2 regions of the Ligilactobacillus agilis genome follow, and region 1 is predicted to be linked to the other one. Evidence: predicted binding sites of a transcription regulator. Region 1 holds the regulator's gene; the other holds the start of a gene.

Region 1 (6,269 bases):
CTTTAAGGTCTTGTCAGTTTGGAAGATTAATTGGTCAACTTCGTTACGTAAGTCAACTTCTTCCTTACGCTTCTTATCTGCTTCTTCGTTTTCCTTAGCTTCCTTAACCATCCGGTCGATTTCTTCGTCAGATAAACCAGATGAACTCTTGATGGTAATCTTTTGTTCCTTGTTAGTTCCTAAGTCCTTAGCAGAAACGTTAACAATCCCGTTCTTATCAATATCGAATTTAACTTCGATTTGAGGAACCCCACGTGGAGCAGCAGGAATATCCGTTAATTGGAAGCGACCTAAAGTCTTGTTGTCAGCTGCCATTGGGCGTTCACCTTGTAAAACGTGAATGTCCACGGCTGGTTGGTTATCAGCAGCAGTTGAGAAGACTTGGGACTTAGATGTTGGAATTGTAGTGTTGCGGTCAATCAACTTAGTGAAGACCCCACCCATTGTTTCAATCCCAAGTGATAATGGGGTAACATCAAGTAAGACCACATCTTTAACATCCCCAGTGATAACCCCACCTTGGATAGCAGCCCCTAAGGCTACGGCTTCATCAGGGTTAACTGATTGGTTTGGCTTGTGACCAGTTTCGGCTTCAACAGCTTCTTGCACAGCTGGAATCCGTGTAGAACCACCAACTAAGATTACTTCGTCGATGTCGGCGTTAGTCAAACCGGCATCCTTCAAGGCGTTGCGAACAGGAATCTTAGTTCTTTCAACCAATTCTTCTGTTAATTGGTTGAATTGAGCCCGAGTTAAGGTTGTTTCCAAGTGAAGTGGGCCGTTAGCACCGGCTGTGATAAATGGTAAGGAAATTTGAGCTTGGCTAGCTGAAGAAAGGTCCTTCTTAGCCTTTTCTGCTGCATCCTTCAAGCGTTGCATTGCCATCTTGTCGCTTGATAAGTCAATTCCGTTTTCTGACTTGAAGTTAGCTACTAACCAGTCGATGATGGCGTTATCGAAGTCATCCCCACCAAGGTGAGTATCACCATTAGTTGAAAGTACTTCGAAGACCCCGTCACCTAATTCAAGGATGGACACATCAAAAGTCCCACCACCAAGGTCAAAGACCAAGATCTTTTCATCTTTGTCAGTCTTATCCAAACCGTAAGCTAAAGCGGCAGCAGTTGGTTCGTTAACAATCCGTTCAACTGTTAAACCGGCAATCTTACCAGCATCCTTAGTAGCTTGACGTTGGGAGTCGTTGAAGTAAGCAGGAACAGTGATAACTGCTTGGGTTACTTCTTCACCTAAGTAACTTTCTGCGTAATCTTTGATGTATTGCAAAATCATCGCAGAAATTTCTTGAGGAGTGTAAAACTTGCCGTTAACGTCAACCTTGTATCCAGCTTCACCCATGTGACGTTTGATGGATGAGATTGTATCTGGGTTAGTGATTGCTTGACGCTTAGCAACTTCCCCAACTTGAGTTTCCCCATTCTTGAAGGACACAACGGATGGAGTTGTCCGGTTACCTTCTGGGTTTGTAATAATTTTTGCTTCTTTACCTTCAAGGACAGCCACAGCTGAGTTAGTTGTCCCTAAGTCAATACCAATAATTTTAGCCATTATTTATTCAACCTCTTTATTATAAAATTTATTGAGCTACAACCACCATTGCTGGCCGCAATACCCGGTCTTTTAGCATATAGCCTTCTTGAAAGACTTGAACAACCGTTTCAGGTGTTTGTCCTTCTTCGACCGGAACCGTTTGAACAGCTTGGTGTAAGGTTGGGTCGAAAGGTTTACCCAAAGCTTCAATCTTAGTGACCTCGTTTTCCTTCAAGGCCGCTTCGATATTTTGGGCAACCATCTCGACACCTTTCTTCAATTGCTTAGACGCTTCATCGTCAACTTCAATTTCTAAGGCCCGACTTAAGTTATCCATGGCCGGCAAGATTGCGGTCGCCATACTTTGACCGGCGTATTTCAACAGACTCGCCTGCTCTTTTTTGAAGCGGTTCGTCATGTTAGCCATCTCTGCTTGGGAGCGGAGGTACTTATCTTCCATTTCATCAAGCTTAGCTTGCAAGTCTTTAATCTTAGCTTCAGCCTTTGCTACTGAATCTTCCTTAGCTTCTGCTTGGGTTGGCTTTTCAGTAGCTTCTGTCGCTTCTGCTTGCTTAGCTTCTTCAGTTTGCTTAAGTTCTTCATTTTTTTCAGCCACTTGAACACCCCTTTTCTCTAATTAAAATTATCAAAATTTTGGTAATAATCAATCAACCTGGCGGTTAACTCTTTTCTAAATGCCCCAAGTAGGCCAATCATCTTGGCATACGGCATGTTAGTTGGCCCCAAAATGGCAATCAATCCTTGCCCGTTGTGGCCATCGTCATAAGTTGCTGAGACTAAGCTATAATCTAACAGTAACTTATTAGTTAACTCATCGCCAAATCTAACTGAAATGCCCTTGTCATTATCAACCAAGTCACTAATGTTAGGAACCTGGTTAACTAATGAATACAGTGACTTTAACTGCTCAACGTTATTATCGTGAGCAAAATTCAAAAGATTCATGCGACCGGAGACATAGACTTGTTCTTTGACAGCCTTGTCTAAGACGTTGCCAAAAACATCTAAAAAGCCAGCAGGTTGCTGGAGGTAACGGGTCAGTAGCGGCAAGGTGGCATGAAGCTTGGCAATCACTTGATTCAAAGGTAGACCTACTACTTGGTCATTAATCAAGCGCATCACTGCTTCAAGCTCGTCTCCACTAATTTCTGGTGGAATGTTAAAAATTTGACTTTCAACCGTCCCGTCACTGGCAACTAAAATTACCATTACCTGTTGGTGACCAATCGGTACCATCCGAAACCCTTCCAACCTTAAATCAGTGCTATCCGGCTTTAACATAATCGCCGTATAGCTAGTCAAGTCAGACAGAATTTTGGCGGAAGTTGCGACAATTTCATCAACCTTCAAAAACTCATTTCCAAAGGAATTGCGGATACTTTTAAGTGACTGCTTGTCTAGCTTAGCTGGCTTAACAATATTGTCAACGTAATAGCGGTATCCCTTTAGAGATGGGACCCGGCCAGAACTTGAGTGCTCCTTGGTGATATAACCTTGGTGTTCTAACACGGCCATCTCATTACGAATCGTTGCCGAACTCACATGAATAGGTAATTGTTCTTGCAATGCCTTCGAGCCAATTGGCTGTCCAATCTCAGTGTAATCTCGGATAATCGCTTCTAAAATCAAAAGCTGTCTGTCCGTTAACACCACAATCACCTCTGTTTCTCTCTTAGCACTCGCAACATTTAAGTGCTAAGAACAATTATTAATATACACGACTTTATTTGTTAGGTCAAGGATTTTTACCACTTTTTTAGCACTTTCGTCTTTAAAGTGCTAAAAAAATTTTTGGCGCGGTAATTTTTCCATGTTAAGATAGGAATAAGTAAAAAAAGATAGGAAGATTTTATGGCAATTACAGTTTATATGGTCCGTCACGGCCAAACTATGTTAAATCGTTATAACCGCCTACAAGGTTGGTGCGACTCTCCCCTAACCGAAAAGGGAATTGAAGACGCACGGCTAGCGGGACGCCACCTGGCTGACATTAAGTTCGATGCTGCTTACCACACTAACACCATGCGGACTATTAGGACGAGTGGCTTTATTCTTAAGGCTAACCACCACACCCCTAACTTAAAGGCGGCCCCCTTAACCTACTTTAAGGAGCAAGGGTTTGGTTACTTTGAAGCCGCTGATGCTAGCCAAGTTTGGCTAATCGCTGGTGCTAACCACGGAACCAGGACCTACAATGATATTTTACGGGACTATTCTTTTGCGCAAACCCGGGATTTCTTACACCAAGCCGATCCTTTCGGTGACGCCGAATCAGACGCGGCCTACTGGCAACGGCTTAACGCTGGGATTGATTACCTCAGACAAAACCACACTGACGGCCAAAAACTACTTTTGGTCAGCCACAGCCTAACTACCCGGAGTTTAGTTGACCACTTTGCCCCCGAACTGGGTGCCTATAACCTCGGCCCTAAAAACGGCGCAGTCACTAAGCTTGAAATCACCGCCACTGACGTCAAGGTTAGTTACTACAACCACTACCTTGACGGAGAAGAATACTAAAAACAACCGGCCTTTAGTTAATCCTAAAGACCGGTTGTTTTCTTACTTTGGCTGATGCTTATCTACATAGGTTTGCAAGTTGCGGTCAGCTTTAATAAGCCCGTACCAAAAGACCCCCATTAAAACGAGGTAACAACCCGTTCCAAGTAAACCCACTAAGGTGAACTTACCGTCAACAACTGCCCAATATAACAGCCCCATCACCACTAAGTTGCCTAACAACCTCAGCTTATTAGGCTTTTTAGCAGGTGGGTTATACTTACTAGTGGGCTTAACATTTAATAAGCCCGCGTCGCCTGCCTTAAGCTGAATCCCTGTTTGGAAAACGATGCAGTTCAGTAAGACTAAGATGAGGTATCCTCCCCAAGCGACCTGTGGCCAAATTACTAAACAAGGTATAGTCAGTCCGGTAATCACTAAGTTACCCAGCTCAGTTTTAACACTGGCTTTTACCATGAGGTCCGTGAGATAGTTAGCCTCAAACTCATCTAACCGGCTGGGTAGCCCAAACATCTTCTTGGCAGTCTTGTTCCTAAAGGTCCTTGTAAACTGCCAAGCTGGTCGGCCCGCTTGCAAGCGCCGGTAGCGCCAGGACACCACTGACCTCAAAGCTAGAATCAATCCCAAGTTGATGCCGACTGCAGCTAGACTTAATCCAGCTAGCCAGTTAGGCTTCAGTCCCGCTAGCGCCATTGTTCCTAACAATAAGAGGGGTAACAGTTGAAGATAGCATAGGTAGCTATCGGTAATGTAGTTTTTAACCTCCGCCTCAAAAAATTCATCCAAGGGTGGCTTAATTCCATAAGACTTAAAAATTGTTAGCATCATCTTTCCCCACCTTCCAAAATAAGGTATTTAAATCCGTCTCAAGTGCCTCTGCCAACCGAATACATAAATCCAAACTAGGATTATAGCGTCCATTTTCTATCATACTTAAAGTTTGGCGGGCGATGCCGACCTGGTAAGCCAGGCTTGCTTGCGAATAGCCCCGCTTTAGCCGGTAGTCCTTAACCCTACTGTTCATAGTTCCTCACTTCGATGTCAATTATATTTTACATACTTAGTTTACCGTAAACTCATATTTATGTCAACTATATGTGACAAGGTTGTTGTTTATATTCCCCTTAGCATAACTCTATATTATGATTTACATAAAATTTTCTTTATAAAAAATAAAAATTGCCTACCCTAAGCCCCAAGCTTGGCGATTGTTGCGCACAACCTATTTTCCCGATGATTGCAAAGGGTTTCAAAGCGTGCTAAGTTAAAGTTGCAAATACTATGCTGAGATTGGAATATGAAGGTGAGAGTATGCAAACATTAGCTATGGCTAAACATGCAGGTAAATTTATTATTACCAAGATTCAAGGCGAAAAGGCCCTCAGTCGGCGCTTGAGCGAAATCGGAATGACCCGGGGCAAAATTATTACCGTCCTTAGTGGTAATCAAGCTGACAGTGGCTTGGTGATTATTTTTCAAGGGCAAAAACTAGCACTTAATGCCTCCATGGCTGCCTGTATCTACGTCGCTTCAGTTAGCGACCCAGCCCAGGCAACCTTGACTTCTTTGGCCAAGGTTAAACTTCATACTCCCTGCCTCGTAGCCAAAATCACCGGGGACAAGGCCGTCAGACAGCGGTTGATGGATATGGGCCTAACTAGAAATACCCTGGTTACCATTGACAAGGTAGCCCCACTAGGCGATCCACTCGAATTAAACCTACGGGGCTATAAACTTAGCATCAGAAACTTTGAGGCCCAATCAATCCTAGTCCAAGAGGTGGATATCTCATGACGACCATTGCATTAGCGGGTAACCCCAATTGTGGTAAGACCACCCTTTTTAACCACCTAACCGGTTCAAGCCAATACGTGGGGAATTGGCCCGGGGTTACCGTCGAAAAAAAAGAGGGGGTCTTAAAAAAGGAACCAGACATTATGTTAGTTGATTTGCCAGGAATTTATTCCCTGTCACCTTATACCTTAGAGGAAGTCGTAGCCCGTAAGTACCTACTTGACCAACGCCCCGATAAGGTAATCGATATCGTCGATAGCACTAACATTGAACGCAACCTTTACTTGAGCCTGCAACTCCTAGAAACTGGTCTACCAACTATTATTTGCCTAAATATGTTGGACTTACTGACTAAGAGTGGCAAAAAAATCAACCTCCAAAAGTTG
Region 2 (6,269 bases), 390 kb from region 1:
CCAACCCATCCAGACCATCAATCAGATTAACTGCGTTGGTGATAGCTAGAATCCAAATAATGGTGATAGGAAAACTCAGCCAGCCTAGCGGGATTACCCCTAAAAATGGTAAGGTTAGCGTCGTCATCCTTACTTTGGCAACAAAAAATACCACTAGCGCTGCCAAAAAAATTCCAAACATTTTTTGCCGGGGTTTCAATTCATAAATATCATCAATCACGCCCGTCGCAATTATGATTAACTGGGCTAAAATTAACGAATACAACTGACTACTTGGATATTGATTTCTTAATAAAAATAAATTTGCTAAATTAAATGACAAAAAGATTGCCAAACCACCCATTGTCGGCATGGGGATTTTATTAACCCGCCGCGCGTTAGGGTTATCAACTGCCCCTACTTTAAAAGCCAGCTGCCGAATAAACGGTGTTAGCAAGGCAGCCAGTAACATAGTGGCAAATAAAGACGCAAGGATTTTATACATATATCTGCCGTCCTTTTAAATCTAAATCTTAGTCAAAGCACTAACTTGACTGTAACAGTCAAATTTAACTGTCAACTATCATAACTTCTATGATAACATATCGCCAACCTTTTTTGGCATTGAAATAATAATCCCCCTTTATAAAAGCAAAGCGAAACGACCTTGACTAACAAATTATCAGTCAAGGTCGTTTTAGCTTATTTCTTCAAATGATAACTATAGGTCGAGACAATCACATTTTCGTGAAGATTTAATGCCCGCCGTAATTGTAAGGCGGTTTGGTTATGCAAGATATTTTGCCATGGCTTCTTAGGTACGAATTGTGGGACTAGAACTGTCACCGAATAGTTACGGTTAGCCGCATTTTTAGCAATTACATCAGTAAAGCGTAAGACTGGCTTAGTAACCGACCGATAAGAAGAGTGCAAATCGACAAACCGAACGTCAGGGAAGGCCTGCTTAAATTCCTTAGCCGTTTCATGTTCCTTTTTCGGATTAGTGTCAAAAGAAACGTGCATAGCAATCACGTAATCCCCAATCGAACGCGCATAGTTAATAGCCCCCGTCGTTACATGGGTAACTGAACTAACTAACACAATTACCGTTGAGCCATCGTACTTATGGAATTGTGCTTCCTCGTCCATTGTCAAACGTAACTGGGCGGCAATCTTAACATAGTGATCATGCACCTTATAAAACATAAACAGTAAGAATGGCATGATTACTAGGTATGGCCAAACATTGTCAAAGTGTAACCAGAACAAGAAAATCACTAAGGCAAAGGAAATTAATGCGCCTAATAAGTTGAAGCAAGCATTTAAGACCCAATTCTTTCCTTTTTCCCTAAACCAGTGAATAATCATCCCTGATTGCGACAAGGTAAACGGCACAAATACCCCCACTGCATACAGTGGAATCAAGAGGTTAGTTTGACCATGGAAAATAAAGATTAACGCAATCGCACCAACCGCCAAGAAAATAATCCCGTTAGAATAACCTAGGCGATCACCCTTATCCATAAACAGGTGGGGCATAAACTTGTCCTTAGCCATATTGTAAGCTAACATTGGGAAGGCTGAAAAACCTGTGTTAGCAGCAACAGCTAAAATCATAGCAGTTGCTAATTGAAGGAGGTAATAAAAAATCCCCTTTCCAAAAACTAACGCCCCAATTTGAGATAAGACCGTTTGCTCAGGATTAGGCATTACCCCTAAGTAATAACTAAGGAAGGTAATCCCAGCAAAGAAAGTCGCCAAAATTAAGGACATAATTGCTAAGGTATTAGCCGCGTTCTTTCTTTTTGGTTCCTTAAAGTTTGGCACCGCATTACTGATGGCTTCGACCCCAGTTAGGGAAGAAGACCCTGCAGAAAATGCCTTTAAAAATAAAATAACCGTCATGCCAGGAACACTAGCACCAATCGCAGCTGGAGCATGGTAAGCCAAATGACCGGTAGCAATATTAATTAATCCCCAAACGACCATCCCGACAATCATGATGACAAAGAAATAAACGGGCACGGTCAGAAATGAAGCTGACTCCCTCATTCCCCGTAAGTTCAAGGTCATGATAAAGAGGACAATTATTACTGAAATTGCCACACTATGGTCACGCAAAGCCGGCACCGCAGAGGTTATCGCTTCAGTCCCCGCAGTCACAGAAACCGCAACGGTCAGCATATAGTCAACCAATAATGAGCCCCCGGCCACTAACCCAGCACCTGTTCCCCAGTTCTTGGTTGCGACTACGTAAGCACCACCACCAGATGGATAGGCATGAATAATTTGGCGGTAGGACATTGTAATTGCAAAGAGCAAAATCAACACAATTCCAGCCGCTGGCATTGCATACCAAGTTGCAGCTGCAGATAAGGCAAATAACACGGTGGTTATCTGTTCGGTCCCGTATGCCACAGAAGACAAAGCATCTGAAGAAAGAAGTGCCAGGGCCTTAAACTTGGTTAAAGATTGCCCGCCTTCCTCTGCAGTTTTTAACGGCTGACCAATTAACAGCCGTTTTAAATAACGCCACATAACAATTTCTCCTTTAGCTAATCGTAATTATCACTTATTTAAAGTAGAAACTTTTTTGATTAAACACCACCATTTTACACCAAAAGCCCCAAAATTAGTAGCCACATCTTATTAAGACTAGTAGGGGCAGTTGTAAAATAGTACGCCCTTGATTTAATCATATTTACTTAGGACTTGCAAGCTAATTTTTTAACAAAGTTTTTCCATAATAAAAAAAGCAAGCCCCCTCAAGGGAAACTTGCTTTTAATTACACTTAATTTTAAATTACATCATACCGCCCATGCCAGCAGCTGGTGCTTGAGGAGCAGGATTTTCTTCTGGTTTGTCGGCAACAACCGCTTCGGTTGTAAGTAATAATGCAGAAACTGAAGCAGCATTTTGAAGTGCTGAACGAGTAACCTTAGTTGGGTCAACGATTCCGGCTTCAACCATATCTACCCATTCATCACTAGCAGCATTGTAACCAATACCGGCCTTTTGTTCCTTTAATTTTTCAACGATTACAGATCCTTCCAGCCCAGCGTTTTCAGCAATTTGACGAACTGGTTCTTCTAAGGCACGTTTAACAATGTTAATCCCAGTTAAAACGTCACCTTCAGCTTTAAGGCTAGCAACAGCAGGAATTACATTTACTAAGGCTGTACCACCACCAGGAACAAAGCCTTCTTCCACGGCAGCCCGGGTTGCATTTAAGGCATCTTCAATCCGGTACTTGCGTTCCTTCAATTCAGTTTCAGTGGCAGCCCCAACTTTAATAACCGCAACCCCACCGGCTAATTTAGCTAACCGTTCTTGAAGCTTTTCACGATCAAAGTCAGAAGTTGTTTCTGCGATTTGCTTCTTAATTTGTTCTACTCTTTCCTTAATTTGAGCTGAGTCACCAGCACCTTCAGTAATTGTTGTATTTTCCTTAGTTACAATTACCTTGTGAGCTGTCCCTAATTGGTCAAGGGTAGTGTCTTTTAATTGAAGGCCTAAATCATCGGTAATCAAAGTTGCACCGGTCAAGATAGCAATATCTTCCAACATTGCTTTGCGCCGGTCACCAAAGCCAGGTGCCTTAACAGCAACTACATTAAAGCTACCGCGAATCTTGTTTAAAACAAGGGTTGGTAAAGCTTCACCATCAACATCATCGGCTACAATCAAGAGTGCCCGCCCTTGTTGAACTACTTCTTGAAGCAATGGCAAGATTTCTTGGATGTTAGAAATCTTCTTATCAGTCAACAAAATGTATGGGTTGTCAAGGTCTGCTTCCATCTTATCAGTATCTGTTACCATGTATTGTGATAGGTAACCACGGTCAAATTGCATCCCTTCAACAACGTCTAAGGAAGTATCAATCCCCTTAGATTCTTCAATAGTGATAACCCCATCGTTACCAACTTTTTCCATCGCATCAGCAATTAAGTTACCTACTTCTTCACTTGCTGATGAAATAGAAGCAACTTGGGCGATATCACTCTTAGAAGCAACTGTGTGAGACATCTTGTGTAACCCTTCAACGGCAGCCTTAGTTGCCATTTCAATCCCAGTTCGGATACCAACAGGGTTAGCACCAGCAGTTACGTTCTTCATTCCTTCGTTAACAATTGCTTGGGTCAAGACAGTAGCAGTAGTTGTACCGTCACCGGCAATATCATTTGTCTTAGAAGCAACTTCGGCTACTAATTTAGCCCCCATATTTTCAAAATGATCTTCTAATTCAATTCCCTTAGCAATAGTTACCCCATCGTTTGTGATAGTTGGGGAACCATATGATTGTTCCAAGACAACGTTACGTCCCTTAGGACCAATTGTTGATTTAACTGTGTTAGCTAATTTGTCAACCCCGGCTAACATTTTTGAACGTGCATCTTCTGAAAACTTAATTTCCTTTGCCATTAAATATTCACCTCATATAGTAGTAAATTTAATAAAAACTAGTCAACGATTGCAACTAAGTCGTTTTCACGAACAACTAAGTAAGTTGCATCTTCATATTTAACTTCTGTTCCAGCGTACTTGTCGAATAAGACAAGGTCACCTTCCTTAACACTTGGAGCAACTTTTTGACCATTGTCTAAAACGCGACCTTCACCAACAGCGATAACCTTAGCTGTTTGAGGTTTTTCTTTTGCATTAGCGGCTAAAATAATGCCCCCAACTTTTTGTTCTTCTTCTTTTTGAACTTCTAAAATTACTCGATCTCCTAATGGTTTAAGCACGTTAAATCCCTCCATGTCTTTTTTTAGCACTCGTTAACTTTGAGTGCTAACTGATTACAACTATTACTATACTCACTTTAATTTAAAATTGCAAGACTTTTTTATCACTCTCGCCTGGCGAGTGCTAATTTTTTTAACCACGGCTTAACTGTGTTATAATTGACGCTGTTGAAATTTTACTTACAAGCAGAAAGGTTTTTTCAATGGCAAATTCTAAAAACGCGTTGGCATTAGTGCTTACTTATTTTCTAACACTTAACTTTGCCAACCTAGCTAGCTACTGGTGGGCAAAAAGTCCTTATATTTATCTGTTCCTAACAATTATTAACCTCTTAGGTGCGGGACTTATGCTGGGGCTTAACCACCGCTACCCTTATCACAATCAGTTTGAAAGACGACCAGCTCCCTGGTCTGTGAGTTTACTCTACCTCGGCTTAGGACTGTTAGGCTTATTTATTAGTCAAAAATTGGCTTTAGGGTTCGAGAGTTACGTTCTCCACCTTCCAAGCGCTTCTGCCAACACCCAATCTTTGCTAACCATTACGAAATCCTATCCGTACTACGCCTTAACTTTGATACTAGCCGCTCCACTTATGGAAGAACTCGTCTTTAGGAAGGTACTCTTTGGAACCGTTAGCGACTTTACAAATAAACTCTACCCCTTATTAGGATCAACTTTTCTCTTTGTGTTAGCCCATAACGATGGTCACTTCTTAGTCTATGCTTTTATGGGCCTAATCCTTAGTGGGGTCTACTATAAGACGGGAAGAATCAGTATTAGCGTGGGGTGTCACCTGGGAATGAACTTACTAATCTTGCTACTTAGCCAAACAATATAAAAAAGAGGGATTTTCACCATAATGTGAAAATCCCTAAGTTATTAGTCTTCATCCTTAGTGCCAAAGTGATCTAAAAAGTAAACCAAAGTTTGGAGTTCGTTGGTCAAATCAACGTTTTGGACCCGGACTGTATCTGGAACAGAAATTCTAAGAGGGGTAAAGTTCAAGATACCTTTTACCCCAGTTTCCATAATTTCATCAGTTACATCTTGCGCAACAGATGCAGGTACAGTCAAAATAACAATTTCAATCTGTTGTACCGTTAACTGTTCTTTCATATCAGACATTGGGTAGATGGGCACCCCACTTTGAATGGTACCCGTTATCTCGTCATTAACATCAAAGGCAGCACTGATTCGGACGTTATTACTCTTATGGAAGTTAAAGTTTAATAAAGCATGGCCAAGATTTCCGACTCCAATCAAGGCAACGTTAGTCAACTTATCTTGGTTAAGAATCTTTTTGAAGAACTTAATCAATGCTTCAACTTCGTAACCATACCCTCTCTTACCTAGGGCACCAAAATAAGAAAAGTCACGCCGAATGGTTGCCGAATCTACTTTAACAGCTTCAGCTAATTCCGTAGAGGATACCCTTTTTTTACCAGAATCTGCTAGAATGTTAAGGTAACGATAATAAATGGGGAGCCGCTTAGCTGTTGCATTAGGAATATTTTCAGTAGCCATTTTATTTCTCCTTTCACAT

Evidence for each region. Region 1 encodes HrcA, which represses chaperone genes, less so after heat shock. Its sites were predicted from a motif close to TTAGCACTCNNNNNNNNNGAGTGCTAA; they were not measured.
Region 2: the regulator HrcA is predicted to act here: its motif matches at 4,749-4,775, upstream of groES (co-chaperone GroES).

Annotation. Positions count from the first base shown of each region.
Region 1 is NZ_CP104397.1:1,315,986-1,322,254, forward strand. It holds gene dnaK (molecular chaperone DnaK) at 1-1,566, opposite strand, end outside; gene grpE (nucleotide exchange factor GrpE) at 1,595-2,164, opposite strand; gene hrcA (heat-inducible transcriptional repressor HrcA) at 2,182-3,219, opposite strand; gene N4597_RS06540 (histidine phosphatase family protein) at 3,421-4,089, shown strand; gene N4597_RS06545 (hypothetical protein) at 4,132-4,917, opposite strand; gene N4597_RS06550 (helix-turn-helix transcriptional regulator) at 4,898-5,113, opposite strand; gene N4597_RS06555 (FeoA family protein) at 5,401-5,883, shown strand; gene feoB (ferrous iron transport protein B) at 5,880-6,269, shown strand, end outside.
Region 2 is NZ_CP104397.1:1,709,959-1,716,227, forward strand. It holds gene N4597_RS08625 (glycosyltransferase family 4 protein) at 1-484, opposite strand, end outside; gene N4597_RS08630 (APC family permease) at 682-2,517, opposite strand; gene groL (chaperonin GroEL) at 2,783-4,402, opposite strand; gene groES (co-chaperone GroES) at 4,441-4,725, opposite strand; gene N4597_RS08645 (CPBP family intramembrane glutamic endopeptidase) at 4,929-5,564, shown strand; gene N4597_RS08650 (redox-sensing transcriptional repressor Rex) at 5,606-6,250, opposite strand.